Regions from separate parts of the Variovorax sp. UC74_104 genome, predicted to be linked through region 1. Evidence: predicted binding sites of a transcription regulator. Region 1 holds the regulator's gene; the other holds the start of a gene.
The links. Region 1 encodes sigma-54, which starts transcription at its own class of promoters, with help from an activator protein. Its sites were predicted from a motif close to TGGCANGNAANCTGCTTT; they were not measured.

Region 1 (14,674 bases):
ACGTGGGGCTGCTCGTCGCGAGCCTGGCCTTCCTTCCGATCGTGGTGGGCGCGCAGTGGAAGCCGACCGGCGCCGAAGACCCGGCCTGGCGGATCCTGGGCCTGCTGCTCGCCACCATCGGCCTGCCTTACTTCCTGCTTTCCACCACCGGGCCGCTGGTGCAGTCGTGGGTGGCGCGCACGCCTTGGGGCACGCAGGTGTACCGCTACTTCTCGCTGTCGAACCTGGCCTCGCTGCTGTCGCTGCTGAGCTATCCGGTGCTGATCGAGCCGTTCAGCACGCTGCGGCAGCAGGCGCATGGATGGTCGTGGGGCTACGGCGCGTTCGTGCTGCTGTGCGCGGGCACGACGCTGTACATGGCGCGGCGCTGGCCGGCCGAGGTCGTGCCGCCGCAGCCGCCCGGGCAGGCCGCCGCGCCGGACCATCCGCCGCGCCCCGCCGACTACCTGCTGTGGCTCGCGCTGCCAGCGCTGGCTTCGTGGCTGCTGCTGGCCGTGACGAACCACATCACCCAGAACGTCGCCGCGGTGCCCTTCCTGTGGGTGCTGCCGCTGTCGCTGTACCTGCTGACCTTCGTGCTGTGCTTCGAGAGCGACCGCTGGTACCGGCGCGGCTTGTTCCTGCCGCTGGCGGCCGCCATGCTGCTGCTGTGCGCGTTCGGGCTGCAGCATTCCATCGGCGCCGACGTGCGCACCGCGCTGCCGCTGTACGTGTCGGGGCTGTTCGTGCTGTGCATGTTCCTGCACGGCGAGACCGCCAGGCTCAGGCCGGGGCCGCGCTATCTCACGCGCTTCTACCTGATGCTGTCGCTGGGCGGCGCGCTGGGCGGGGTGATGGTCGGGCTGGTCGCGCCGCACGTGCTGGCGGCGTACTACGAACTGGGGTTCGGGATGATGCTGACCGCGCTGGCGGCGGCCGCCGTGCTGCGCCGGCGGCTCTGGCTGCGGGTGGGCTGCGTGGCGCTGGCGGCCTGCTGCACATTCTTCCTGCTGCGGCAGATCGCCAGCGACAACATGGGCGTGCGCAGCCTGCAGCGCAATTTCTACGGTGCGCTGCAGGTGTACGACACGAAGCGCGATCCGCCCTCGGACAGCACGCGGCAGCTGGCGCACGGCTCGGTCAAGCACGGCTCGCAGTTCCTCGACCCGGCGCGACGGCGCGAGCTCACCACCTACTACGGCCGGACCTCGGGCATCGGCCGGGCCATCGCGGCGGCGCCGGACGGGCCGCGCCGCGTGGGCCTGATCGGGCTGGGGGCCGGCACGCTGGCGGTCTACGGCCGCGGCGGCGACGTCTATCGCTTCTACGAGATCAATCCGCAGGTGTTCGCGCTGGCGGACAGGGAGTTCAGCTTCCTGCGCGACAGCGCCGCGCGCATCGAGCGCGTGCCGGGCGACGCCCGGCTGGCGATGGAGCGCGAGCCGGTGCAGGGTTTCGACGTGCTCGCAGTCGATGCCTTCTCGGGCGACTCGGTGCCGGTGCACCTGCTCACGGTCGAGGCGATGGATGCCTACCTGCGGCACATGCGGCCCGACGGCGTGATCGCCTTCCACGTCACCAACCGCTTCCTGGCGCTGGCGCCCGTGATCGCCAGGGTCGCCGGGGCGCGCGGCCTGCACGCGGTGCTGGTGCACGACCTGGCGGAGCAATCCGACTGGCTGCATCGCACCGACTGGGTGCTGGTCGCGCGCGATCCCCGGGCGCTGGCGCGCGAACCCATCCGCTCTGGCGCGACGCCGATCGCCACGCAGCCGGGCCAGAGGCCCTGGACCGACGACTTCAACAACCTGCTGGGCGCGCTGAAGTAGCCCCGCACGGCCCGGAAAAAGAAAAGGCCCGCACGCGGCGGGCCTCTGTTCTCGGATGTCGATGCATCGTTGCACCGACGCGCCATGGCTTCAGGCCTTGGCGTCCTTCTCGCACTTCTTGATGAAGCTGTTCTTGGCGGCGCCGGCCAGCGGCTTGCCGTTCTTGTCGACGGCCTTGGCGGCGCAGGCGGGAGCGGCGGCGGCCTTGGCTTCCTTCTCGCACTTCTTGATGGAGCTGGCCTTGGCGGCGCCGGCGAGGGCCTTGCCGTTCTTGTCCACGGCCTTGGCTTCGCAGCTTGCGCCGGCGGCGGGGGCTGCAGCGGCAGGGGCGGCAGCGGCGGGTGCTGCGGCGGGTGCGGGGGCCTTGTCTTGAGCCTGGGCTGCGCCGAAGGAAAGGCAGATGCCCAGTGCGACCAGGGAAAGGAGCTTCTTCATGGTGATATGTCCTCGCTAGGTTGAGTTGTGACAGGTTCCCCGCCTCGGGGCCGACCATCGTAACGGGCCAAGGCAACGATCGGATGACCATCGTCAACTGCGCCGGGGTTTGCCCCCGGTAAAATTTGCGGATGCTATTGGTCAAACAGGAGCTGCTCGCGGCGCTCGCGAACACGCTCGAATCCCTCTCGCCCGGCGCCGGCTCCAAGGCCGCGTTCGAATCGCCCAAGATGGCCGCGCACGGCGATTTCGCCTGCACGGCAGCGATGCAGCTCGCCAAGCCGCTGGGGCGCAAGCCCCGCGAACTGGGCGAGGAGCTGAGCGCCGCGCTGCTCGCCACCCCAGCGTTCGCCCAGTGGGTCGACGCCATCGAGATCGCCGGGCCCGGCTTCCTCAACATCCGCCTGAAGACGGCCGCCAAGCAGCAGATCGTGCGCGAGGTGCTGTCGGCCGGGAATACTTTCGGCCAACAGCCCGCCACCGGCGAGAAGGTGCTGGTCGAGTTCGTCTCGGCCAACCCGACCGGTCCGCTGCACGTGGGCCACGGCCGCCAGGCGGCGCTGGGCGACGCCATCTGCAACCTGCGCGCCTCGCAGGGCGAGAGCGTGTGGCGCGAGTACTACTACAACGACGCCGGCGTGCAGATCCAGACGCTGGCCAACAGCACGCAGCTGCGCGCGCGCGGCTTCAAGCCCGGCGACGCCGAGTGGCCCAGCGGCGAGAAGGCGGCTGCATACAACGGCGACTACATCGCCGACATCGCGGCCGACTTCAAGGCGAAGAAGACCGTCAAGTCGGAAGACCGCGAAGTCACCGCCAGCGGCGACATCGAGGACATCGACGCCATCCGCGAATTCGCCGTGGCCTACCTGCGCCGCGAGCAGGATCTGGACCTGCAGGCCTTCCGCGTGCGCTTCGACCAGTACTACCTGGAGTCCAGCCTCTACACCAGCGGCCGCGTCGAAGATGCGGTGCGCAAGCTCGTGGCCGCCGGCAAGACCTACGAGCAGGACGGCGCGCTGTGGCTGAAGTCGACCGACTACGGCGACGACAAGGACCGCGTGATGAAGAAGCAGGACGGCACGTACACGTATTTCGTGCCCGACGTCGCCTATCACATCGCCAAGTGGGAGCGCGGCTTCCACAAGGTCATCAACATCCAGGGCACCGACCACCACGGCACCATCGCCCGCGTGCGCGCCGGCCTGCAGGCTGCGGGCGAGGGCATCCCCGAGGGCTACCCCGACTACGTGCTGCACACCATGGTGCGCGTGATGAAGGGCGGCGAGGAGGTCAAGATCAGCAAGCGCGCCGGCAGCTACGTCACGCTGCGCGACCTGATCGAGTGGACCAGCACCGACGCGGTGCGCTTCTTCCTGCTGAGCCGCAAGCCCGACACCGAGTACACCTTCGACGTCGACCTCGCGGTGACGAAGAACAACGACAACCCGGTCTACTACGTGCAGTACGCCCACGCGCGCATCTGCTCGGTGCTGGCCGGCTGGGGCGGCGACGCCGCCTCGCTGAAGGACGCAGACCTGTCGCCGCTGGAAAGCCCGGCCGCCCAGACGCTGATGCTGCTGCTGGCCAAGTACCCGGCCATGCTGACGGCCGCCTCCAAGGACTTCGCCCCGCACGACGTCACTTTCTATCTGCGCGAACTGGCCGCCAGCTACCACAGCTACTACGACGCCGAGCGCATCCTGGTCGACGACGAGAAGGTCAAGCTGGCCCGCCTGGCGCTGGTCGCCGCCACCGCGCAGGTGCTGCACAATGGCCTCGCGATTCTCGGCGTCAGTGCGCCGAGCAAGATGTGAACCCCCTCACCATGAAGAAGACAAGAAGTCAACGCGGCAACATCGTCATCGGCCTGATCATCGGGCTGGTGCTCGGCCTGGGCGTCGCGCTGGGTATCGCGGTCTACGTGACCAAGGTGCCGATCCCGTTCGTGACCAAGACGCAGCGCGGCGGCGCCGAGCAGGACGAGGCCGAAGCCCGCAAGAACCGCGACTGGGACCCGAACGCGCCGCTGGCCGGCAAGGCCGGCGCGCCCAAGCCGGCAACGCCGGCCGCCCCGGCCGGCCCGGTCAACCCGATCACCGGCGAGCCCGCCACCGGCAATACCGCCGCGGCCCCGGCCACGGCTTCGCCGAACACCGCGCCGCCGGTGCCCGTGGTGGTGGCGCCCAAGCCGCCGCGCACCGCACCGACGCCGGCCGAGGCCAACGCCCTGCCGCCGTCGAACGATCCGCTGGGCGACCTGGCCCGGGCTCGTTCGGGCAGCGTCTCGGGCTCCGGCAGCACGACCACCGCGTCGGCCGCGCCGAGCAGCAGCGGCAGCAACGCCGGCAGCAACTCGGGACCCGATCCCTTCATGTATTTCGTGCAGGCCGGCGCCTTCCGCACCACCGAGGACGCCGAGGCGCAGCGCGCCAAGCTGTCGCTGATGGGCGTCGAGGCCAAGGTCACCGAGCGCGAGCAGGCGGGCCGCACCGTGTATCGCGTGCGCGCCGGTCCCTTCAACAAGAAGGACGACGCCGACCGCCTGAAGGAGCGGCTCGACGGCGGCGGCATGGATTCGGCGCTGGTCCGCGTGCAGCGCTGAGCGGCCGTCGTCCGCCCGGCAACCGACACGAATAGCCCCCCAAACTTCGCCGCGCGGCGTTTGCCGCCACCATCCACAGCCTCGGGCGCGCCGGATGCGGGGGAACTCCCCGCCGCGCGCCGGCTCAGTCTGCCGTAATAACTGGAGAGCTCTTTCAATGAAACGTCGTGACTTTTCGCTGGCCGCCACCTCGCTCGGGCTGCTGTCCCTGGGTGTCAACCCGGCCCATGCCCAGGCGCGCGTGCCCAAGGCCGGCTCCGAGTACCTGGTGCTCGACAAGCGGGTGCCGGTCGACGCGCCCGCCGGCAAAGTCGAGGTGGTCGAGTTCTTCTCGTACAACTGCCCGCACTGCAACGACTTCGAACCGTCGCTGGAAGCCTGGCTCAAGACCATTCCGAAGGAAGTCGCCTTCCGCCGCATTCCCGTTCCCTTCGTGGGCAACGACGTCGAGGCCAAGCAGCGCCTGTACTACACGCTCGAAGCCATGGGCAAGGTCGACGAATACCAGCCGAAGGTGTTCAACGCGATCCACGCCCAGCGCCAGAACGTGAACGGCGACGCCAACATCATTGCCTGGGCCACCGCCAACGGCCTGGATGCCGCCAAGTTCAAGGAAACCTTCACCTCCTTCGGCGTGGCCAGCAAGGCCAAGCGCGCCTCGCAGCTGACCGACGCCTACAAGGTGGCGGGCGTGCCCGCGATGGCCGTGGCCGGCCGCTGGTATGTCGACGGTGAAACTGCCGGCAACATGACCAAGGTGCTTCAGGTCGTGAACTATCTCATTGGTGAGGCAAAGAAGGGCTGAGCGCCAAAAGCCGAGCCGTACCGCGCGGTTGCGCGGTGTTTCTGGGAGAAAACCAGAAGGAAAGTCAAGCCCGCCTAGGCGGGCTTTTTCATCTGTGCGTGCGGGGCGGAAGCACTCAGCCGCATACAATGCCGAGCAAGTTTCGTGCCTCTATGACATTGCACTCCTACACCACCACCTCCTTCCTGCGTCGCATCGGCCAGCTGGCCGCCGGCGCCCTGTTGCTGGCAGGCCTCGCGTCGGGCGCCGTGGCCGAGACCGCCGACCGCTCCAAGCCGATGAACATCGAGTCGGACGCAATGCGCTACGACGACCTGAAGCAGACCAGCGTGTTCACCGGCAACGTTTTGGTGACAAAGGGCACGATCATCATCCGCGGCGCGCGGCTGGACGTGCGCCAGGACGCCGAGGGCTACCAGTACGGCGTGGTCACGGCGGCGCCCGGCAAGCGGGCCTACTACAAACAGAAGCGCAACGCGCCCGACGAATGGATCGAGGGCGAGTCGGAAGTCATCGAGTACGACAGCCGCGCCGACAACGTCAAGTTCATCCGCAACGCCACCATGCGCCGGCTGCTCGGCGCCACGCCGAACGACGAGAGCCAGGGCGCGCTGATCGTCTACGACCAGAGCAACGACACCTACACCGTCAACGGCTCCACCGTGCCGCCGAACACCGCCGTCAACGCTTCGGCGCCGGGCGGACGCGTCAGGACCATCCTCACCCCCAAGGCAGCAACCGCCACCGCGCCGGCCGCGGGCGCCTCGGCCCCGGCCGGTGGTGCGAAGGCACCGCCGCCGGCAGCCACCCCGGCACCGGGCAAGGGCCTGCGCCCGAGCACCACGCTCGGCAGTGACCAGGGAGACACGCGCAAGTGATCGAATCCGCAGGAACCCAGGACGCCGGCGGCGCACCGGGCAGCCGCCTGGTCGCGCGCGGCCTGAAGAAGAGCTACGGCAGCCGCACGGTCGTGAAGGACGTCTCGCTCGACGTGCAGAAGGGCGAAGTCGTCGGGCTGCTGGGCCCCAACGGCGCCGGCAAGACCACTTCGTTCTACATGATCGTGGGCCTGGTGCGCGCCGATGCCGGCGACATCACCATCGACGGCGAGCCGATCGCCCACATGCCGATCCACCGCCGCGCCCGCATGGGCCTGAGCTACCTGCCGCAGGAAGCTTCCATCTTCCGCAAGCTCACGGTCGAGGAGAACGTGCGCGCCGTGCTCGAGCTGCAGATGGAGCCCGACGCGAACGGCAAGATGGCGCCGCTGTCGAAGCCGCACATCGAGGAGCGCCTGTCCGAGCTACTGGCTGACCTGCGCGTCGACCACCTGCGCGATTCGCCGGCGCTCGCGCTGTCGGGCGGCGAGCGCCGCCGCGTCGAGATCGCGCGCGCCCTGGCCACGCAGCCGCGCTTCATCCTGCTGGACGAGCCCTTCGCCGGCATCGACCCGATCGCGGTGATCGAGATCCAGCGGATCATCAGCTTCCTGAAGGAGCGCGGCATCGGCGTGCTCATCACCGACCACAACGTGCGCGAGACGCTGGGCATCTGCGACCACGCCTTCATCATCAGCGACGGGCATGTGCTGGCACAAGGCACGCCTTCGGAGATCGTCGACAACGCCGAGGTACGCAGGGTGTACCTGGGCGAGCACTTCCGCATGTAAGGCGCGGGGGCGGTTTCCACCATGAAGCAAGGGCTATCCCTTCGCGTTTCGCAGCATCTGGCGCTCACGCCGCAGCTGCAGCAGTCGATCAGGCTGCTGCAGCTCTCCACGCTCGAACTGAGCCAGGAGGTGGAGCAGATGCTCGACGAGAACCCGTTCCTCGAGCGCACCGCGGAAGAAGCCGCGCGCGAGGAATTCGGGCTCGACACGGCCGACGCGCCGGTCCCCCGCGATGACGGCGGCGAAGGCGAGGGCGACTTCGCCTCCCCGGCCGCCAGCAGCAGCACGAGTTCGTCCGCCGAGAGCGCCTCCACCGCTGACTCCGACGGCCCCGCCGCCGAGATCTCCGAGCGCGAGCCCGACTGGGAGGGCGACGGCACCGTCGACATGGCGCCCGACGACAGCGAATGGGGCAGCGACGCGCCCGCGCGCCAGAACAACCTGGGCGACGACGAGCGCGCCGACGCCACCGAGCTCGCGCGCAGCCAGGAGTCGCTGCAATCCTTCCTGCACCGCCAGGCGCTGAGCCTGCGCCTGAACGAGAACGACAGCGCCGCGCTGCGCTTCCTGATCGAATCGCTCAACGACGACGGCTACCTCGAGGACTCGCTGCCCGCGCTGGCCTCGGGCCTGGCCGGCGACGACAACGACCAGTTCGACGACCTGGTGCATCACTTCCAGGTGGCGCTCGGCCTGCTGCAGAGCCTGGAGCCCGCTGGCGTGGGTGCGCGCGACCTCGGCGAGTGCCTGAGCATCCAGCTGCGCGCCATGGCCAGCGACGACGAGACCGAGGAAGAGGAACTGGTCCGCAAGACGGCGCTGGCCATCTGCAAGCAGCCCATGGAGCTGCTCGCGCGCCGCGACTTCAAGCGCCTGGCCACGCTCACCCGCAGCAGCGAGGAGCTGGTGCGCTCGGCGCTGCAGGTCATCGCGCGGCTGGAGCCCAAGCCGGGCCGGCGCTTCGTCGACGTCGAGCGCAACGTCATCATTCCGGACGTGATCGTCACCAAGACCGGCCGCGGCACCAACGTGAAGTTCCGCGTGATGCTCAACCCCGACGTGATGCCGCGCCTGCGCGTGCACGACATCTACGCCGGCGCGCTGAAGTCGCACAAGGGCGAGGGCAGCCAGGCGCTGTCGCAGCGGCTGCAGGAGGCGCGCTGGTTCATCAAGAACATCCAGCAGCGCTTCGACACCATCCTGCGCGTGAGCAACGCCATCGTCGAGCGGCAGAAGAGCTACTTCGTGCACGGCGAGCTCGCCATGCGCCCGCTGGTGCTGCGCGAGATCGCCGACGAGCTGGGCCTACACGAATCGACCATCTCGCGCGTGACCACCGCCAAGTACATGGCCACGCCCTTCGGCACGGTCGAGCTCAAGTACTTCTTCGGCTCGGCGCTGGGCACCGAGACCGGCGGCAATGCGTCGAGCACCGCGGTGCGCGCGCTCATCAAGCAGTTCGTCGGCTCCGAGAGCGTGAAGAAGCCGCTGTCGGACAGCCAGATCTCCGAGATGCTGAAGGAGCAGGGCATCGAGTGCGCGCGCCGCACCGTCGCCAAGTACCGCGAGGCGCTGCGCATCGCGCCCGCCAACCTGCGCAAAGCCTTGTAATTGGTACACCCCCAGGCTATGCGCACTTCGTGTCGCTTCGCCAACCCCCTTGCAGGGGGCAACACCTGCGGCCCGGCTGAGCCGGTTCCGCGGTGTTCCTTGAATGGATCCGGGTGGCGTTTGGGCATGGCTGTGGTGCTCGCCATGGTCGTGCTGTTTGTCGCCGGCTGCGCCACGCTGCCCGACGAGGCGCCGCGCACGCCGACCAAGGCCATCGCCGTCTCGGCCGACACCGCCTTGGGCAAGATCGCGCTGGCCTCGCAGCCCGACCCCGACCTGAGCGGCTTCCGCCTGATGCCCGGCGGCGACTTCGCCTTCGACACCCGCATCCAGCTGGCCCGCCGCGCGCAGCGCACGCTGGACGTGCAGTACTACCAGATCGAGAACGACGAGACCGGCCGCTACCTGCTGCGCACCCTGCGCGACGCCGCCCAGCGCGGCGTGCGCGTGCGGCTCTTGATGGACGACCTCTACACCTCCGGCGAAGACGAACTGCTGCTGGGCTTCGCCGCCACGCCCAATGTGGAGCTGCGCCTGTTCAACCCCTTCCCGGCCGGCCGCGGCAGCCTGCTGAAGCGCTTCACGGCCTCGCTCTTCGACTTCAGCCGCGTCAACCGCCGCATGCACAACAAGCTGTTCATCGCCGACGGCGCGATGGCGGTGGCGGGCGGGCGCAACATCGGCAACCAGTACTTCAGGCGCACGGCGGGCGAGAACTTCATCGACCTCGACACCTTCGTCACCGGCGCGCTCATTCCCCGCCTGGGCAGCCTGTTCGACCAATACTGGAACAGCGTCTACGTGCGGCCGATCCAGTCGGTGGTGGGCAGCGGCCTCTCGCGCGAGGAGCTGCAGCAGCGCTTCGAGCTCGCCACCGGCCCCGACACCACGCCCCCGCCGCCCAGGCCCGCGCCCAACGACCTGCTGGGCTACAGCCCGATGGCCGAAGACCTGGACGCCGGCAAGCTCGGCCTGATCTGGACCACCGCCGAGGCGTATGCCGATTCGCCCGAGCGCGTGATCGGCAAGACCGCTTCCTACGGCGGCGTGCCGCTGCTCGACGTCGACAGCGTGCGCTACAACGTGGTCGAGCAGATGCGCCGCGCCCGCTCGGAAGTGACCATCGTCTCGCCCTACCTGATCCCGGGCCCCTCGGGGCTGGAGGTGATGCGCGAGATCCGCGGGCGCAACGTGAAGATCAGCGTGGTCACCAACTCGCTGGCCGCCACCGACGAGCCGCTGGTGCACACCGCCTACCGCCGCTACCGGCCCGACATGCTCAGGCTGGGTGCCGACCTCTACGAGCTGAGCACCAACCGCACCCGGCGCAGCGTGCGGCTGGGGCTCTTCGGCACCTCCGTGGGGAGGCTGCACGCCAAGTCGGCGGTGATCGACCGGCGCATTCTTTTCGTCGGCTCGATGAATTTCGACCCGCGCTCCGAGACGTACAACACCGAGATCGGCCTTTTCATCCGCAGCCCCGAGATGGCCCAGCAGGCGCTCAAGATCATCGACGTGCTCAAGCAGCAGGGCGCCTACAGGCTGCGCTTTGCCGAGGGCAGCAACCAGTCGCGCATCGAATGGGTCAGCGACGAGGGCGACGGCAGGGCCACCGTGCTGACCGAGGAGCCCGATTCAGGCTTCTGGGACCGGACCATGCTGGAGATCCTGGCGCCGCCGACGCCGGAGAGCCTGCTGTAGCCCCGCAGCCTCAGGTGCCGCGCACGGCCGACCACACGAGCCGCAGCCCCAGCAGCCCCATCACGCCGCCGGCCGCGCGGTCGATCCAGGCCTTGTAGCGCAGGTAGGCCGAGCGCGGCGCCGCCGACGAGAGCGCCAGCGCCACGATCGAATACCAGCCCGTCTCGATGCAGAAGATCACCGCCGGCACCGCGAGCGCCAGCACCAGCGGCACCTCGCGCGGCAGGAAGGCCGCGAAGATGCTCGCGTAGACCACTGCCGTCTTCGGGTTGCTGACTTGCGTGGCGAGGCCCAGCAGGAAGGTGCGCCGGCCGCGTCCCTGCGGCCCTTGCGGGCTGCCCGGCTCCTGTGCCACGGCCAGCGGCTGCCGCGCGCCGCGCCAGATGCGCACGCCCAGGTACACGAGGTACGCCCCGCCCAGCCCCTTGATCGCCAGGTACAGCGCCGGCACCGCGAGGAACGCCGCCTGCAGCCCCGCCAGCGCCGCGATCGCGAAGACCAGCCCGCCCGCGCCCATGCCCAGCGCGGCGGCGAGCCCATCGGCGCGCGAAGTCACGGCCGTGCGCGCCACCATCACGAAGCTGGGGCCCGGGCTCATCGCGCCCACGGTCATGGCGCCGGCGATGCCGAGAAGGGCGAGGGTGGTGTCCATCATTCAGGCTCCTTGGTTGTCTCCCGGCGCAGATTGCCCGGCCTCACAAATTCTTCCATTCCTCGACGACGATCTGGAACGGGTCTTCGTACAGCAGCTTGCCTGGGTTTTGCGAGCGAAGCATCCTGACTGCGATGTCATGCTGGACCAGCAATGCCGCGAGGCTGCGCATCTGCCGGATCGACTCCGTGGCGCCGTCCTTGAACCAGGCTACGGAGTTCCTGGACCAGCCGGCACTCGAGAACGGAGGGCAGGGCAGATTCGCGTTGAACCATGCGTAGATCGTTTCGAGCTGCTCTTCTTCCACTGCCGTGAGTTCACCCTTGTCTCGCAGGATGCGTGTCTCGGTGACGAGCCCGCTGAGCTGCCGGTGATCTTCTTCGTCGCCTCCAACCACGAACCGGATGAACATGGGCCAGCCGTCACTGCACATTGACCGCCTCGACCTGCACCAGCAGCTTCACCTTGTTCTCGAAGCCGAAGTTCAGGCCCCAGGTGATGCCCCAGTCGCTGCGCTCCACGGTGGTCTCGAAGTCGCCGCCGCACACCTGGCGGTTGATCAGCGGGCTCAGGTAGCAGTTGAAGCGCACGGCCTTCAGCGTCACGGGCTTCGTCTGGCCCATCAGCGTGAGCTTGCCGGGCACGTCGACCACCTTGTCGCCGGAGAACTCGATGCGCTCGGCCACGAAGCGGCCGGTCGGAAACTCGGCCACGTTGAAGAAGTCCTTGCTCTGCACGTGGCGGTTGAGCAGGTCGACGCCGGTGTTGATGGAGCTGATGTCCATCGTGATGTCGACCTTGCCGCTGGTGCCGGTGCCGTCGATCTGCACCGAGCCGTCCTTGGTGCTGAAGCGGCCGCGGTTGGTGGTGGTGCCGTAGTGGCCCATCTCGTACATCACGAAGGTGTGGGTCGGGTCGATCACGTAGTTGGCGTTCTTGGCCGGGCCGCCCGCGGGCTTGGCGGGTGCCGCCGGCGCGAATTCCGAGGGCAGCTGCGCCTGTTGTTGCGCCGTGACGCTGCCGGTGAATGCGGCGGCCGACAGGGCCGCGGCGAGGAGGAGCTTTTTCATGGCGTTGTCTGCCTGAGTCATGAAAGAGAGGAAAGAAGAAATCCGGGATGTCCGCACGAGGAGGGAAAGGGCTCCAGCCTCACAGGGGTCCGAGCCCCGCGAGCGTGAACCTGAAGCGCACCTGCACCTCGTTGCCGACCACCGAGGTGTCGGTCCATTCGCCGTCGCCCACCTTGTAGTCGAGCCGCTGGATCGTAAGGCTTCCGGTGGCCACCGAGTAGTTGCCGCCGGGCGCCGGCGCGATGCTGACGGGCACCGTCACGTTCTTCGATATGCCCTTGATGGTGAGCTTGCCCGCCATCTCGAACCTGCCTTCGCCCAGCGCCTTGATGGCGCTCGACTGGAAGCTGGCCTGCGGGAAGTGCGCGGCGTCGAACCAGGGCTGCCTGGGCAGTTCGGCGTCGCTCATCGGTACGCCGAATCCGGCGCTGGCCGTGTCGATCTGCAGCGCGACGCTGCCGCCCTCGGGCTTCTTCGGGTCGAAGGCGACCTGCGCGTCGAACTTCTTGAACGAGCCTTCCACCGGCACGCCTATCTGCTTGCTGACGAACACGATCTGGCTCTTGTCGGCCACGAGCTTCGCGGCCGGGGGCTGCGCGCCGGCCGGCAGCGCCATGGCGGCGAGGGCGAGAGCCAGCACCAGGCCGGAAAGCGGGGGCTTCATCTTCATCATCATCGGGAGGATTCCTGGCGTGGCCCGGGCCACATGCGTTTGAGAAGGCCGTCGCGGTCGATCCAGTGGTGCTTGAGCACCGCCGCCACGTGCAGCAGCGTGACGCCAGCCAGTGCGAAGGCGCAGTTGCGGTGCAGCGGCTGCAGCATCGCCTCGGCGAAGTCGTGGTCGACCGGCACGAAGTCGGGCAGCTGCAGCACGCCGAACCACGCGACGGGCATGCCCATGGCCGAGCTGTAGGCCCAGCCGGAAATCGGCACCGCGAAGAACAGCAGGTACATCAACGAATGGCTGACGCGGTAGCTCGCCAGCTGCAGGCGCGACATGCCCGCGGGCAGCGCCGGCGGGGGGTGTCCCAGCCGCCACAGCAGGCGCAGCGCCGACAGCGCGAGGATGGTGATGCCGGCCCACTTGTGCCAGTTGTAGACCTTCAGCCGCAGCGGCGAGAACGGCAGCCCCGTCATGTAGAGCCCCACGCCGAAGGAACCGACGATCAGCACCGCCAGCAGCCAGTGCAGCGCGATCGCGAGCGGGTCGTAGCGCAGGCCGCGCGGGTCGGCGGCCAGGGGGGCGGAAGGCGTGTCGGTGGACATCGGAGGCGGAGGCTGCGGGCCTGTACGCGGTGTGCGCGGAGCATATCCCGGAAGCGATGACAGCACGGCCCGTGCCAGCTCCCGCGCGCCCTCAGCCGCGCGCCTGCTGCACGCCCAGCAGCATCCGGCGCAGCTCCTCGGGCTGCACCGGCTTGCGCAGCGCATGCCAGCCGTGCTCGGCGGCCAGCCGCTGGGTGGCTTCGGTGATGTCGGCGGAGATCAGCGCGATCGCCAGCGAGGGCTTCTGCTGCTGCAGCTTCGCCGCCAGCGCGATGCCGTCGAGGGCGCCGGGCAGGCGGATGTCGCACAGCGCCGCGTCGAGCGCGTGCAGGTCGGCCAGCGCCAGCGCCTCGGCGGCGCTGGCGTAGACGTGCGGCTCGACCGCCCACTGCTGCAGCAGTGCGGCGAGGCTGTCGGCCACCACGGTGTTGTCCTCCACCACCAGCACGGCGAGGCCGGGGCCCAGCCTGCGCGTTGCGCCGGGGCCGTCGTCCGCTGCGCCAGAAGAAGTCGAGGAGGCCGGGGAGGCCGAGGAGGTGGATGGCTGCACGGCCGCCTGCGCGTCCTCGGGCGCGGCGGGCAGCTCGAAGCCGAACACCGAGCCCCGCCCCGGCGTCGAGCGCAGCGTCACCTCGATGCCCAGCTGCGCCGCCAGCCGCCGCACGATCGCCAGGCCCAGGCCGTGGCCGCGCTGCAGGTTGCGCTCGACGTTGCCGATCTGTTCGAAGTCGTCGAACACGCGCTGCTGCGCTTCGGGCGGAATGCCGATGCCGTTGTCGCGCACCTCCACACGCCAGGCCCGGGCGCCCTCGCGCCGGCGGGCGCGCACCGCCAGCAGCACGCGCCCGCGCGGCGTGAACTTGACGGCGTTGTCGACCAGGTTGGCGAGCACGCGGCGCAGCGACACCGTGTCGCTCCAGGCGATCGCATCGGGCGGACAGCGCACCAGCACCCGGCCGTTGCCGGCCTGCCGCGCGAGCTCCTGCAGCAGCGGCGCCAGCGCGACGGCGGTGGGGCGCAGCGGGTCGACGGCAGCCTCGATGCGGCCGATT
Region 2 (14,674 bases), 3.0 Mb from region 1:
GGTTGGCGATGGTCTCGCTGCCAAGCTCAAACGCAGTGTCCTTTGTCAGGCTGAGGCGCATATCGCTACGGGAGAGCAACTTGCCGGTGTTGGAGAGTGACGCCGCATCCACACTGAGAGTCTTGCCAGCGAGCATGGTGCCGCCGGAGTTGGACACGTTCAGCGTCTTCGTGACGAGATTTACGGCATTGGGATCGACGACGCTGACGGTATCGCCTGCAGAGATCAGGCCACCGGTACCGTTCTCCACCAGAGCCGTACTCGTCAGAATGGTGTTCACATCGGCGCGGACAGCGCCGGTCGTGTTCTTGACAGTCGCTGCCGTAATGGCAACGTTCTGACCTTCAATGCCTTGGTCGACACCGGAGGTGGCAGTGTTGTCGAGGCTTGCGGCGCGCACCGTGGTCTTGGCGCCCGACCGTATCAGACCGCCCGTGTTCTGGAGGTCGCCGGCGCCTGCATCAATCAGAAGGTCACTCGCTGCCAGCGTCTGGCCTGCGCGGTTGTCGTAGGTGGCCCCGTGGGTGTCGATGGAAAGCGTCGATTGACTCAGCACCACCCCTGCATCGCTGTTGACGAACTTGCCGTTGACGAATTCTCCGGTGTTGGCGCTCAGCGCATTCTTCGAGCCGATGAGGCCGGCCGTGTTATTGACGTCACCGGTCTTCAGCGTGATGGTGTCGCCGCTGACGATGCCGCCCAGGCCCTTCGCGTAGCCTGCGGCATTCGTATTGCCCAATGCGCCGCCATGCGTGTCGATGGCCATCGCGCCGCCTGACTGGATCAGACCCGCATCATTCGAGATCGCGCCGGAACTCACGTCAGCCGTGCCGCTTGCGTTCAGAGTGCCTCGCGTGTTCACTACCGCACCGCCGTGCGTGTCGACGGCAAGACTGCTACCACTGGCTTTGCCGTCCGTGTTGGTCAGGCCGCCGTTCCCAAGCACGACTGCGCCAGAAGCCAGCAGACTGCCTGAGGTGTTGTCAGTCGCACCGGTGGTCGTGACGTGAAGGTCTCCTGACACCGCGGCAATCGTTCCGGATGCGTTGTTCAAGCTCGCGGCATTGACAAGGGTGCCACTGTTGGAGCCCAGTGTGCCTCCGATGTTCGACAACGCACTGGCTGCCGCGATGCTCAACGTGCCGGGAGTTGTGACCGTCGCACTGTTGGTATTGACATCGCCCTGTATGGATGTGATGACCACGTTGCCACCGTTGGTCTTGCTGGCCGACAGATCGACACTTGCACCCTGGAGCGTCGCATTGCCTGCGGCAAGATGGGTGCCCTTGGCAACCAGCGCACCGGTGGAGGCAACGCGCAGATCGCCAGCACTGCCCAGCGTGCCGTCGCCCTTGATGCCGGCACCGAGCACGCTCGATTTGCTGCTCTGCATGCTCGCGGCCGTGATCGTTGCGTGGCGAGCGGATGTGATGTTGCCGTCATTGACGAGCGTGCCGGCGACGGCCACGCTGACATCGTTCTCGCCGCGCAACGTGCCGGCGTTCATGAATATTCCCGCCTGGACTCCCAGGTCGGTGGCCGCTTTGATCGAACCACCGCCGCCATTGACAAGTTGGCCTGTCGACGTGATCCGCACGCCGGCCTGGGCCGATTGAATGCTGCCCTTTGTGTTTTCCAGCGAGCCGGTGTGGAGCGTCAGGCCTTGATTGGAGGCCAGGGTGCCGGACGTATTGACGGTGGCGCCGGTGACGCTGGCTGCAAGCGCCCCTGCAGCCGAAACGTTGCCGCGCAGGTTGTTGACCGAACCGCCGATGGTGAAGTTTGCATTGCTGTCGCTGGTCAGCACGCCGTCCTGGTTGTTCAGGTCGCCGGAGGTGGTGATGTCCAAGCTGCCGGTGCGCAGCGTTCCCGACGAGTTGTCGAAACTGCCGAGATTGGCCAAGAAGGCCCCGGACACATTGATGGTCCCGCCCCGGTTGGAAAAGGTGGGCTGGCTGAGTGCCAGACTCGCCACGCTCAGGGTTCCGCCATTGTTCAGCAGATTCGCCGTCTGCAGCGTGATCGGGCCGCCTGCGTAGAGCTTGCCGCCGTCGTTGCGGAACGCGCCCGCAGCGTTGATGATGCCCGGTTCGATCGGCGTTGCGGCAGGCGCTGACGCGCCGCCAGGGGCCGTTCCGCCCGTCGACGTCGTAGTGCCTGTCGAGCCGCTTGATCCCGTGCCCGCGGCGGTGCCTGCGCCAGAGTTGCCGCCGTCACTGTTGCCCGTTGCTGGAGTCGATGTAGGCGGAGGCGGCGGCTCGCTGCCGATCCACCCACCCTGTGTGTTGCTGATCGTCGGTGCCGAGAGCGACAACGACGTCATGCCGGTCTGGCGGATCGTGCCCTGGTTCACGATATCGCTGCCAGTGCTGGCAAGCTGCACGCTCCGGCCTTCGAGCGTGCCGGTGTTCTCCAGGCGGCCGGAGGCGGTGACGATGAGGCTGCCGGCGCTCGCGCCGATGTTCCCGGCGTTGCGTACACCCAGGCCTTGCTCTGTACCCACGAGCACGATCTTTCCGGCGTACATGCCGCCGAGCGCGGCCACGTCGAGTGCGAAGGTCGGTGCGGCGCCGGTGCCCGCCGTAGGCGTGACCTGCGTATGGTCGGCGTTGATCTGGTTCGCGCCAGTCACAACCTTGAGGTCCGTGGCATAGATCGCCGCGTTGGCCTGCACTGCACGCGCAAGGATGGCCGCGTAGTCGGTCTTGCTGGCATCGAGGCCCGCGCCGTCGATAGTGATGGTTCCGCCACGAACCAGGAAACTGTCGAGGCCGCCGACGGCGTTGAACTGCGGCGTACCAGTAGTGAGCGTGGCACGGCTGGCATTGATGAAGCCACCGCCGTCGACGCTGATGCCCGCCGGGTTCGCGATGATCACTTCCGCGCGCTGGCCGCCCACTTCGATGTAACCGCGAAGCTGGCTGGGCGTTCCGCCGTTGACCTCGTTGAGGATGATGCGCGCCGGGCCCGTGGCCAGATTTGGGTTGCCCTGAACGAACCCACCCAGCTGGGTCTGCACGTTCACCCGGCTGTTGTTCAGGATGGCGCCGTTCGAACCGACGCTGAACTGGTTGTAGACGTTGCGCGAGACACCCGCGGCGGAAGGCGTCTGGATGTTGACCAGCGGCACGCCATTGGGTGCTGTCAGCACGGTCGGGCGAAGGTTACCGGGGACGTTCGGGGCACCGACGATCTGGGCGTGTGCGGCTCCTGCGATCAGCACGCCTGCGAGGGCGGCAGCACCTGCGGCGGTCGTCGCCCTGCTAGCGCCTTTCCCAGTGCTGGCGGCCGTTTCCTGGACCACCATGCGCATCCCTCTGGCCGCGTTGAAGACCACGCGGTGCAAGTGCCGATTCATCGCTTTTACGCTCCCTCACAGTTGTCATGCCGCAGCTTCATTTGTGACCAAATGAAAACTGAGGAGCGCGATTATGGGAGCGCGGCGCTTGCTTACAAGGTATTAATTCACGCTTTTAAACGTCTGAAAACATTCAATTCCGGCAAGTTAATTCTTATTGTTTACTTTTGGCCTTGCTGATTTAGTTGCGTCAACAATTGTCAAAAGTTGGCGCTGAGCGGAGCGGGTGTCATCTCCCGCAAGGGAGATGACGCTTTCGCATTTCAATGCGCCGGAACCAGAAAATCCTGGCTGATCCGCACCCCCAACTCATTCACCCGATCAAGGAATTGCGTGAGATACGCATGCAGCCCCGTCGCCAGAATTTCGTCGACGCGCGCATATTGCAGATCGGCCAGGAGCTTTCCGGCACGGCGCTGCGTTTCAGCGCTCTGCTCGTTCTGAACCTTCGCCAGGTTGTTGACCACCTCGACCAAGCTCGCATGCAGCGAGCGCGGCATGTCGGCGCGAAGAATGAGCAGTTCCGCCACGCGCTCCGGCTTGATCACGTCGCGGTACACCTTGCGGTAGACCTCGAAGGCCGAGACGCTGCGCAGGATCGCGCTCCAGTGGTAGAAGTCGTATTCCTGATCTTCCTCGGTGGCGGCGCCGAAGAACTCGCTGTTGAGCGCGTGGAACTTCACGTCGACCAGGCGCGCGGTGTTGTCGGCGCGTTCGAGGAAGGTGCCCAGGCGCGAGAAGTAGAAGGCCTCGTCCTGCAGCATGGTGCCCAGCGTGACGCCGCGCGACAGGTGCGAGCGGAACTTGACCCACTCGAAGAACTGGCCTGGGTCGCGCTCGAAGTCGCCCGAGCGCAGCATGCGATTGACTTCAAGCCAGGTGGTGTTCTGCGTTTCCCAGGCTTCGGTGGTGAGCGCGCCGCGCACGGCGCGTGCGTTCTCGCGGGCGGCCTTGAGGCAGGAGACGATGGACGAGGCGTTGCTCTCGTCCTTGACCATGAACTCCATCACCTCCTTGGGCGCGATCTGGTCGTACTTCTGGTTGTACCAGGGCAGCAGTTCGCTGATGGAGAGCACGCCCTGCCAGCCGTACTTGGCGACTTCGGCGGACTGCGGCAGCAGCGAGGTCTGGTAGTTGACGTCCAGCATGCGCGCGGTGTTCTCCGCGCGCTCGGTGTAGCGGGACATCCAGTAGAGATGGTCGGCGGTACGTGACAGCATCTTTCTTGTCCTTCTACGATTGGCTTTGCGACTGCTCTGCCGCGGCCTTGGGCTTGGGTGTGCGATCGGCTTCGAGGATCCAGGTGTCCTTGGTGCCGCCGCCCTGCGACGAATTGACCACCAGCGAGCCTTCCTTGAGCGCCACGCGCGTGAGGCCGCCGGGCACCATCTGCACTTCGCTGCCCGAGAGCACGAAGGGGCGCAGGTCGATGTGGCGCGGCGCGATGCCGGCGTCGACGAAGGTGGGCGAGGTCGACAGGCTCAGCGTGGGCTGGGCGATGTAGCCGTCGGGCTTGGCGATCACGGCCTTCTTGAAGTCCTCGATCTCGGCCTGCGTGGCGGCGGGGCCGATCAGCATGCCGTAGCCGCCGGCGCCGTGTACTTCCTTGACGACCAGGTCCTTCATGTTGTCGAGCGTGTACTGCAGCTCGTCCTTGTTTTCGGCACATGTAGGTGGGCACGTTCTTCAGGATCGGCTGCTCGCCGAGGTAGAACTCCACCATCTTCGGCACGTAGGGGTAGATCGACTTGTCGTCGGCCACGCCCGTGCCCACCGCATTGCAGATGACGACGTTGCCGTCGCGGTAGGCGCGCATCAGGCCTGCGCAGCCCAGCGTCGAGGTGGGGCGGAACACCTCGGGGTCGAGGAAGTCGTCGTCCACGCGGCGGTAGATGACGTCCACGCGCCTCGGCCCGCGCGTGGTGCGCATGTAGACGAAGTTGTCCTTCACGAACAGGTCCTGCCCCTCGACCAGCTCCACGCCCATTTGCTGGGCGAGGAAGGCGTGCTCGAAGTAGGCGCTGTTGTACATGCCCGGCGTGAGCACCACCACCGTGGGCTCGGCCGTGGCCGGCGGCGCGCTGGCGCGAAGCGTTTCGAGCAGCAGGTCGGGGTAATGCGCGACCGGCGCGATGCGGTTCTGGTTGAAGAGCTCGGGGAAGAGCCGCATCATCATCTTGCGGTTCTCGAGCATGTAGCTCACGCCGCTGGGCACACGCAGGTTGTCTTCGAGCACGTAGTACTCGCCGTTGCCCGAGGCATCGGGGGCGCGCACGATGTCGATGCCCGAGATGTTCGAGTAGACGTTGTGCGGCACGTTCACGCCCATCATCTCGGGGCGGAACTGGGCGTTGTTCAGGATCTGCTCGGCCGGGATGATGCCGGCCTTGATGATTTCCTGGTCGTGGTAGACATCGTGAAGGAAGCGGTTGAGCGCCGTCACGCGCTGCACCAGTCCTTTTTCCATGCTCGCCCACTCGTGGGCGGGAATGATTCGAGGCAGCAGGTCGAACGGTATGAGCCGCTCGGTGCCGGAGCCGTCCTCGTCCTTGGCGCCGTACACCGCGAAGGTGATGCCGACCCGGCGGAAGATCATTTCCGCCTCTTCACGCCGCGAACGCATCACCTCACCGGGTTGCTTCGCGAGCCATTGGTCGTAGCGCTTGTAGTGCTGTCGGATCGCAGCTCCAGCGTAGGGAAGCTGCTCGTACATCTCGTCGAATTTGTGCATGGAACGACCAATCTCCTTGAACTCATAGCTTAGCAAGTTCAGGGCCAGTAGAACCCCTGATGCCGAGGCCGGAGACGGGCCGGATGATCTTTCCGCGCTCAGGCGGCGGTGCCCTCCTCGCCCCCGGCCTCGCTCGCCTCCTGCTTCTTGCGGGGCGAGAGGAATTCCTTGATGCGCTCGCCGCTCTCGTCGCTGTAGAGGCTGGCCAGGAAGGACTCGCGTTCGGCCTCCAGCTGCTCGCGCCGGCTGCGCCCGCGCGCCGAATACACGAGCTGCTTGATGCGCGCCTGCACCTCGAACGGGCCTCGCGCTAGCTGCTGCGCCCAGGCGAGGGCTGCGGCGCAGGCTTCCCCGTGCGGCACCACCTTGTTGACCACGCCCAGCTCGTGCAGCCGCCCGGCGGTGCAGGGCGTGCCGTCGAGCAGCATTTCCAGCGCGACCTGCGGCGGCAGCGCACGGGCCAGCGAATCGGTGCCGCCGCCGTCGGGCGAGAGGCCGACGTTGATGTACGACATCGCGAACTTCGCATCTTCGGCGGCCACGATGAGGTCGCAGGCCAGGCACAGCGAGAAGCCGCCGCCCATCGCCGCCCCCTCGACCGCGGCGATCACGGGCTGCGGCGCCTCCTCGATCGCCATGAGCCATTCGTGCAGCGCGTCGATGTGGCCGCGCTGCTCGGCGGCCGGCAGCTTTCGCTGGCGGGCCAGCCGCCGCAGGTCGCCGCCGCCGCTGAAGTGATCGCCCTCCCCCCGCAGCACGATGGCGCGCACCGTGCGGAAGCCCGCGGTGGCGCGTATCGCCTTGGCTGCGGTCCGGTAGACCGAGGGATTGATGGCGTTGCGCGCCTCGGGGTTGCTCAGCGTCAGGATGAGCACCGGACCTTCGCGGTGCATTTCGAGCCGCGCGCCCGACGCAGGCGCGGCGCTCGCGCTGGTGATGGCCGGAACCGCTGTCGTCATGAAACGCACCCTGCGGTCACGCCACACCGCGAACGTGGACGGTTGTACATGTTGCCCCCTTGTTGCCGAGTTGTAGTCAAGCAGTACAACGCAGGATTGATCAGCGTGGATTCATGAAAATGAATACCTTTAAGCTACTTTTGACAATTAATTCACAGTTTCAGGGGTCCGGAAGCTCCAAAGGGGGCAGGCGGTGCTGCCAATACCGGGCGCGGCGCTCGCGCTCGCAGGCCACGTCGGCGGGGCTCAGGCTGCTCCAGTGCGCGGCGCCGCAGCGGGTGTTCTCGATCAGCCGCACGCCCCGTTCGAGGTAGCGCTCGACCACTTCCCGGGCCGGATGGCCGAAGCGGTTGCGGTACCCCGCCTGCACGAGCGCGATGCGCGGCCGGACCTGGTCGAGGAAGGCTTCGCCCGAGGAAGTCTTGCTGCCATGGTGCGGCGCCAGCAGCACGTCGGCGCGCAGCAGTTGCGGCGTGCGCAGGACGAGCGCCGTTTCCTGCAGCCGCTCGATGTCACCGGCGAGCAGCGCAGCCGCGCGTCCGTTGTCGATGCGCAGCACGCACGAGACGGCGTTGGGTTTGGTGAAGCTCCTGTAGTCGCTCTCGAACGGATGCAGCACCTCGAAGCGCACGCCGTCCCAGGTCCACGACTGCCCAGCCTCGCATCGCCTTGCCGCGCGCGTCGCCTGCAGCGGATGCGCCGCCTCGATGGAACTCAGCAGTTCGGCCCCGGGCTGCATCGCGAGCACGGCGGGCGCGCCGCCGATGTGGTCGGCATCGCGATGACTCACCACCAGCGTATCGAGCCGCTCGCCATAGGCCCGCAGCAGCGGCACCAGCACGCGATGGCCCGCGTCGCTCTCGAGGCTGTAGCGCGGGCCGGCGTCGTAGAGCAGGCTGTGCGTGGCAGTGCGCACGAGCACGGCGTTGCCCTGGCCGATGTCGGCGGCGAGCAGCTCGAACTCACCCACCGCAGGCCGCGGTGCCTGCCACAGCAGCACCGGCAGGAGCAGAGGAACGCCGAGGCTGCGCAGCGACCATGGCAGCCGCATCGCCAGCAACACGCCGCCGCCCACGCCGCAGCCGGCCATCCAAAGCGGAGGCGCCGCCATCGACAGCGTGGCATGCGGCAGGCCGGCCAGCCATTGCAGCAGGAGCGCCAGCGCATGCACGGCCCAGCCCGCCACGTCCCACAACGGCGGCACCGCCACGCCGAGCATCGCCAGCGGCGTGATCACGAGCGTCACCCAGGGAATCGCCACCGCATTGGCCACCAGCCCGATCAGCGACACCTGCTGGAACAGCAGCAGGCTCAGCGGCGTGATCGCGAGCGTGATGGTCCATTGCTCGCGGAAGAGGCGCAGCAGCCGAGCGGCCGCGCCTGCCTGCCGCTCACCCGGCATTCCGGCATCGGTCGCGAAAAGCACGCCCACCGCCACGAAGCTCAGCCAGAAGCCGGCCTGCATCAGCGCCCAAGGATCGAGCGCGACCACCACGGCGGCGGTCAGCAGCCACACGTTCGGCCAGGGCCAGCGCCGCCCGGTGAGGCGCAGCAGCGCGACCGTAGCCAGCATCCACACCGTGCGCTGCGACGGCACGCCCCAGCCGCTGAAAAGCGCATAGAGCGCAGCCAGCAGCACGCCGCCGACCAGCGCCGCCTGCTGCGCGGGCAGCCGCAGCATCAGCCGGGCGCTGCGGCGCCAGAGCAGGCCGACCCCATGCGCGGCGAGCCAGGCGAACATCGTGACGTGCAGGCCCGAGATCGACATCAGGTGCGCCACGCCCGTGGCACGGAACACATCCCAGCCCGCGCGGTCGATCGCGTTCTGGTCGCCGGTGACGAGGGCCGCGATCACGCCGGCGCGGGCGCGGTCGGGCACGCGCTCGAAGATGGCGTCGCGCACGGCCTCGCGAGCCCGCTCGATGGGGTGCCGCCAGGTGGAGCCCACCAGCACCGGCGCCACGTCGCGCGTGCCGCTGCGTACATGGCCGCTGGCATGCAGGCCCTGCTCCCACATCCAGAGTTCGCCGTCGAAGCCATGCGGGTTGCGGTTGCCGTGGGGCGCCTTCAGCCGCACCGTCAGGCTCCAGCGCTCGCCCGCGTGCAGCGAGGCGACGTCGGTGGCGACCCGGGATGAGCGGCTCCAGAGGCTGGAGCCCTCGGCATACCAGCCAAGCGCGATGCGATCGGGCACGGCGGGCAGGCCCTGCGTGCCGGCATCGGCCCATCGGGCGGACTCGACATCCAGCGTGAAGCGCGTGCCGGCCTCGTTGCGCTGGGGCATCTCCGCAACGACACCCGTGACGCGCAGGTCGCGCCCTTCGATCTCGGGGGCCAGCGCACCTTCGGCATAGGCTACGGCACGCCATCCCGCGAGCCCCGAGCCGGCCATCGCCCCGCATGCCAGGGCGATCGACAGGAGCAACCTGCCCGGCGGCAGCCGCCACCACATGCCGGCCGTTGCGGCACATAGCAAACCGGCATAAACCCATGCCGGCCACAGCATCGGCTGCTGCAGTTGCAAGGCCGCTCCCAGCAGCGAACCGCCCAGCGCCGCGAACGCGCCGGCGGCGCCCACGGCCCGGCGAGACGCGCGATTCCGCGTCATCGGACAACTCCCGAAACCATGATGCAAACCCTCCCCAGACTCACGCTCAGTGGCGCGTTAATTGCTAAGCATCTCGGCTAGTATGCGTCTCACCAGAGACATCTTCTCGATGCAATCTGCCAGTACTGCACACAAAAACGCATGTCCATTCACGCCGCTCTCCACCACGTCACCCATTACAAGTACGACCGCCTGGTGCAGCTGGGCCCGCAGGTCGTGCGCTTGCGGCCCGCGCCGCATTGCCGCAGCAACGTCATCTCGTATTCGCTTCGGGTCGAGCCGGCCGAGCACTTCGTCAACTGGATGCAGGACCCGTTCGCCAACTACCAGGCGCGGCTCGTGTTTCCCGAAAAAACGCGCGAGTTCAAGGTCACCGTCGACCTCGTGGTCGAGATGGCGGTCTACAACCCCTTCGACTTCTTCCTCGAGCCACAGGCCGAGAACTTCCCCTTCAAGTACAAGCCCTCGCAGGCCGAGGAACTGGCGCCCTATCTCGTGGCCGATCCGGTCACGCCGCTGCTGCAGGCCTACCTCGACAAGATCGACCGCAAGGAACAGCGCACCATCGACTTCCTGGTCGGCATCAACCAGCAGGTCCAGAAGGACGTCAACTACCTGATCCGCATGGAGCCCGGCGTGCAGACGCCGGAAGAAACGCTCACCAACGGCAGCGGCTCCTGCCGCGACTCGGGCTGGCTGCTGGTGCAGCTGCTGCGCCACTGCGGGCTGGCCGCGCGCTTCGTCTCGGGCTATCTGATCCAGCTCACGCCCGACGTGAAGGCGCTCGACGGCCCCAGCGGCACCACGGTCGACTTCACCGACCTGCACGCCTGGTGCGAGGTGTTCCTGCCCGGCGCGGGATGGATCGGCCTCGATGCCACCTCGGGCCTGCTGGCTGGCGAGGGCCACATCCCGCTGGCCTGCACGCCAACGCCTTCGAGCGCCGCCCCCATCGAGGGCGGCGTGGACGAATCCGAGGTCGAGTTCGGCCACGAGATGACGGTCACGCGCATCTACGAGTCGCCGCGCGTCACCAAGCCCTACACCGAAGACCAGTGGGCCGACGTGCTGGCGCTGGGCGATGCGGTCGACGCGCGCCTGAAGGCCGGCGACGTGCGCCTGACCATGGGCGGCGAGCCCACCTACGTGGCCACCACCGACCGCGACGCGCCCGAATGGAACACCGACGCCCTCGGCCCCACCAAACGCGGCTACGCCACCGAGCTCGTGCACAAGCTGCGCGCCGAATACGGCAAGGGCGGCTTCCTGCACTTCGGCCAGGGCAAGTGGTATCCGGGCGAACAGCTGCCGCGCTGGGCGCTGTCGATCTTCTGGCGCGCCGACGGCCAGCCGCTGTGGCACGACCCCGACCTGTTCGCCGACGAGCGCTTTCCCACGCACTACACGAGCGAGGACGCGCGCCGCTTCACGAACCTGCTCGCGCACAAGCTCGGCCTGACCGAGCGCTACATCCAGCCGGGCTACGAGGACATCTACTACTACCTCTGGCGCGAACGCCGCCTGCCCGTCAACGTCGACCCCTTCGACTCGAAGCTCGACGACGAGCTGGAGCGCGTGCGCCTGCGTCGCGTGTTCACGCAGAAGCTCGACGCGGTGATCGGCTACATGCTGCCCATCGAGCCCGGCAATGCGAACGGTGATGCTCCCGCCCTCTCGGGCCCGGCCTGGAAGACCGGCCCCTGGTTCCTGCGCGACGACAGGCTCTATCTCATTCCGGGCGACTCGCCCATGGGCTACCGCCTGCCGCTCGACTCGCAGCCGTGGGCCAGCAAGGGCGACTATCCCTACCTGATCGAACGCGATCCCACCGCGCCGCGCGGTGCGCTGCCTAGCTCGGCCGACTACCGCGCGCGCTACGCCGTTGGCGTGGGCGGCACGGGTGAAGCGGGCGGCGGCGTCGGAGCCGACCTCGGTTCCGTGCCCTATGCCTTCGGCACGCCGCCGGTCGTGCCCTCCGCGCTGCGCATGCAGACGCCGGGCGCCGCGAGCGACGGTGAAGGCGACGCCGCGGACGACAACGACACAGCCGATTCCACCGCCACCCGCCAGCCCCGGCGCGGCGAATCGGCCCACTGGATCACCCGCACCGCGCTGTGCGTCGAAGTGCGCGATCCGCGACGCGCCAACGGCCCTGCCGCCGAGAAGAAGGGCAATGCCTCGGGCGTGCTCTACGTCTTCATGCCGCCGCTCGCGCGCCTGGAGGACTACCTCGACCTCGTCGCGGCCGTGGAAGCCACAGCGCGCGACCTGGGCGTGCGCATCGTGATGGAAGGCTATCCGCCGCCGCGCGACCCGCGCCTGAAGATGCTGGCCGTCACGCCCGACCCGGGCGTGATCGAAGTCAACATCCACCCGGCCCACAACTGGAAGGAACTGGTCGACCACACCGAGTTCCTCTACAACGCCGCCTTCGAAACCCGCCTGTCGGCCGAGAAGTTCATGACCGACGGCCGCCACACCGGCACCGGCGGCGGCAACCACTTCGTGCTGGGCGGCGCCACGCCGGCCGACAGCCCCTTCCTGCGCCGGCCCGAGCTGCTGGCCAGCCTGCTGCTGTACTGGCACAACCACCCGTCGCTGAGCTATCTGTTCTCGGGCATGTTCATCGGCCCGACGAGCCAGGCCCCGCGCGTGGACGAGGCGCGCAACGACCAGGTCTACGAGCTGGAGATCGCGCTCAAGGAAATCGCCAAGAATCGCGAGATCTACGGCCAGAACATGCCCGCATGGCTGGTCGACCGCACGCTGCGCAACATCCTGATCGACGTGTCGGGCAACACGCACCGCAGCGAGTTCTGCATCGACAAGCTGTATTCGCCCGACTCCAGCACCGGCCGCCTCGGCCTGCTGGAACTGCGCGCGTTCGAAATGCCGCCGCATGCGCGCATGAGCGTCGCCCAGCAGCTGCTCATTCGCGCGCTGGTCGCCCGCTTCTGGGACGAGCCCTACAAGGCACCCGTCACCCGCTGGGGCACCGAGCTGCACGACCGCTTCCTGCTGCCGACCTTCGTGAAGATGGACTTCGACGACGTCATCAGCGAGATGCGCCAGGCCGGCTTCGCTTTCGACGCCGACTGGTTCGCGCCGCACTTCGAGTTCCGCTTCCCGCTGGTGGGCCAGATGCAGGCCATGGGCGTCGAGCTCTCGCTGCGCAATGCGCTCGAACCCTGGCACGTGATGGGCGAGGAAGGCTCGGCCGGCGGCACGGTGCGCTATGTCGATTCGTCGCTGGAACGCATCGAGGTGCGCGTGACCGGGCTGAACGAAAGCCGCCACGTCGTCACCGTCAACGGCAAGGTGCTGCCGCTGCAGCCCACCGGCGTGACCGGCGAATTCGTGGCCGGCGTGCGCTACAAGGCCTGGAACCCGCCTTCGGCGCTGCACCCGAGCATCAAGGCGCATGCGCCGCTGACCTTCGACCTGGTCGACACCTGGATGAAGCGCTCGCTGGGCGGCTGCCAGTACTTCGTCGCCCACCCGGGCGGACGCAACTACGAGACCTTCCCGGTCAATGCCTACGAGGCCGAAAGCCGCCGCCATTCGCGCTTCACCCGCACCGGCCACACCCCCGGCCTGCTGCGCACGCCGCCGGCGACCATCGAGCTGCCGGGCAGCCGCGAATTCCCGTTCACGCTCGATCTGCGGCGCTGAGGGGACATCCGTCACACTGCCCGAACGGCCACCCCGTGACGGCAGTGTGACAATTCACCCCCTGTGGAACCTTTGAACGAATCCCTGTTCGACGCCCAGGCACTGGAATTTCCGGCGGCCCTGGCGTCGGCGCTCGCCCCGCCTGCCCTGCCCGGCCATTTCGACGAACTGCGCGGGCGGGCCACGCCGGCGGTGCCCGTCCGACCGGCGCCCGGGCCTTCGGCGGCTCCGGCCCCGGCCGCCCCGCAGCTCTACGATGCGGCGGCTGGGCAATCGCAGTCCCAGGGCTCTTCCCAACCCTCTTCTCAGGCGTCCTCCCAAGCTGCGTCCCAGTGGCAATCCCAGGCACAGACGCAGGCCCCCGCCGGCGAGCAGCCCTCGCTCACCCCCGCCTGGAACGCCTTCTTCGAACAACTCGGCCCGGGCGGCTTCAACGACCTGCCCCGGCGCGCGGCCAGCCTGGAGCGGCAGATTCGCGACAACGGCGTCACCTACAACGTGTACGCCGACGCCAACGGCCCGCAGCGGCCCTGGTCGCTCGACCTGTTCCCGCTGATCGTCTCGCCCGAGAGCTGGAGCCAGATCGAGGCCGGCGTGCTGCAGCGCGTGCGCGTGCTCGACCGCGTGATGGCCGACGCCTACGGGCCGCAGCAGCTGCTGGCCGAGGGTCTGATCCCCCCGGCGCTGGTGCGCGGCCATCCCGGCTACCTGCGCGCGCTGCACGGCGTGAAGCCGCCGGGCGACACCTGGCTGCACATCGCCGCCTTCGACCTCGCGCGCGGCCCTGACGGCAACTGGTGGGTCGTCTCGCAGCGCACCCAGGCGCCTTCGGGCCTGGGCTACCTGCTGGAGAACCGCCTCGCCATCACGCGGCAGTTTCCGCAGGCCTTCGAGGCGCTGCACGTGCAGCGCCTGGCCGCCACCTACAGCGCCATGATGGAAGGCCTGCAGCGCATGTGCCCGGCCGGCGTACCGCCGCACATCGCGCTGCTCACACCCGGCCCGTACAACGAGACCTACTTCGAGCACGCCTACCTCGCGCGCTACCTGGGCATCACGCTGGTCGAGGGCAGCGACCTCACGGTGCGCGACCAGCGGCTCTACCTGAAGACGCTGCAGGGCCTGCGCCCGGTGCACGGCCTCATCAAGCGGCTGGACGACCAGTTCCTCGACCCGCTGGAGCTGCGCCCCGACTCCACGCTCGGCGTTCCCGGCCTGCTGCAGGCGATCCGCGCGGGCAACGTGCTGGTGGCCAACATGCCGGGTTCGGCGTTTCTCGAGTCGCCCGCGCTGCTGGGCTTCCTGCCGGGGCTGGCACGCCGGCTGATCGACGAGAAGCTCATGCT

Region 2: ACHMXA_RS22550 (DUF2126 domain-containing protein) is a predicted target of sigma-54. The motif match lies at 9,707-9,724, and genes of this name have one in related genera.

Annotation. Positions count from the first base shown of each region.
Region 1 covers NZ_CP171978.1:1,371,939-1,386,612, forward strand. The annotation lists gene ACHMXA_RS06505 (spermidine synthase) at 1-1,808, shown strand, start outside; gene ACHMXA_RS06510 (hypothetical protein) at 1,899-2,243, opposite strand; gene argS (arginine--tRNA ligase) at 2,375-4,060, shown strand; gene ACHMXA_RS06520 (SPOR domain-containing protein) at 4,072-4,848, shown strand; gene ACHMXA_RS06525 (thiol:disulfide interchange protein DsbA/DsbL) at 5,006-5,653, shown strand; gene lptA (lipopolysaccharide transport periplasmic protein LptA) at 5,806-6,531, shown strand; gene lptB (LPS export ABC transporter ATP-binding protein) at 6,528-7,322, shown strand; gene rpoN (RNA polymerase factor sigma-54) at 7,344-8,933, shown strand; gene ACHMXA_RS06545 (phospholipase D family protein) at 9,060-10,634, shown strand; gene ACHMXA_RS06550 (LysE family translocator) at 10,645-11,289, opposite strand; gene ACHMXA_RS06555 (hypothetical protein) at 11,330-11,698, opposite strand; gene ACHMXA_RS06560 (YceI family protein) at 11,709-12,356, opposite strand; gene ACHMXA_RS06565 (YceI family protein) at 12,436-13,026, opposite strand; gene ACHMXA_RS06570 (cytochrome b) at 13,029-13,622, opposite strand; gene ACHMXA_RS06575 (ATP-binding protein) at 13,714-14,674, opposite strand, start outside.
Region 2 covers NZ_CP171978.1:4,796,459-4,811,132, forward strand. The annotation lists gene ACHMXA_RS22525 (filamentous hemagglutinin N-terminal domain-containing protein) at 1-3,337, opposite strand, end outside; gene ACHMXA_RS22530 (alpha-E domain-containing protein) at 3,622-4,578, opposite strand; partial or broken gene ACHMXA_RS22535 (circularly permuted type 2 ATP-grasp protein) at 4,592-6,089, opposite strand; gene ACHMXA_RS22540 (oxepin-CoA hydrolase, alternative type) at 6,188-7,048, opposite strand; gene ACHMXA_RS22545 (DNA internalization-related competence protein ComEC/Rec2) at 7,209-9,656, opposite strand; gene ACHMXA_RS22550 (DUF2126 domain-containing protein) at 9,798-13,328, shown strand; gene ACHMXA_RS22555 (circularly permuted type 2 ATP-grasp protein) at 13,392-14,674, shown strand, end outside.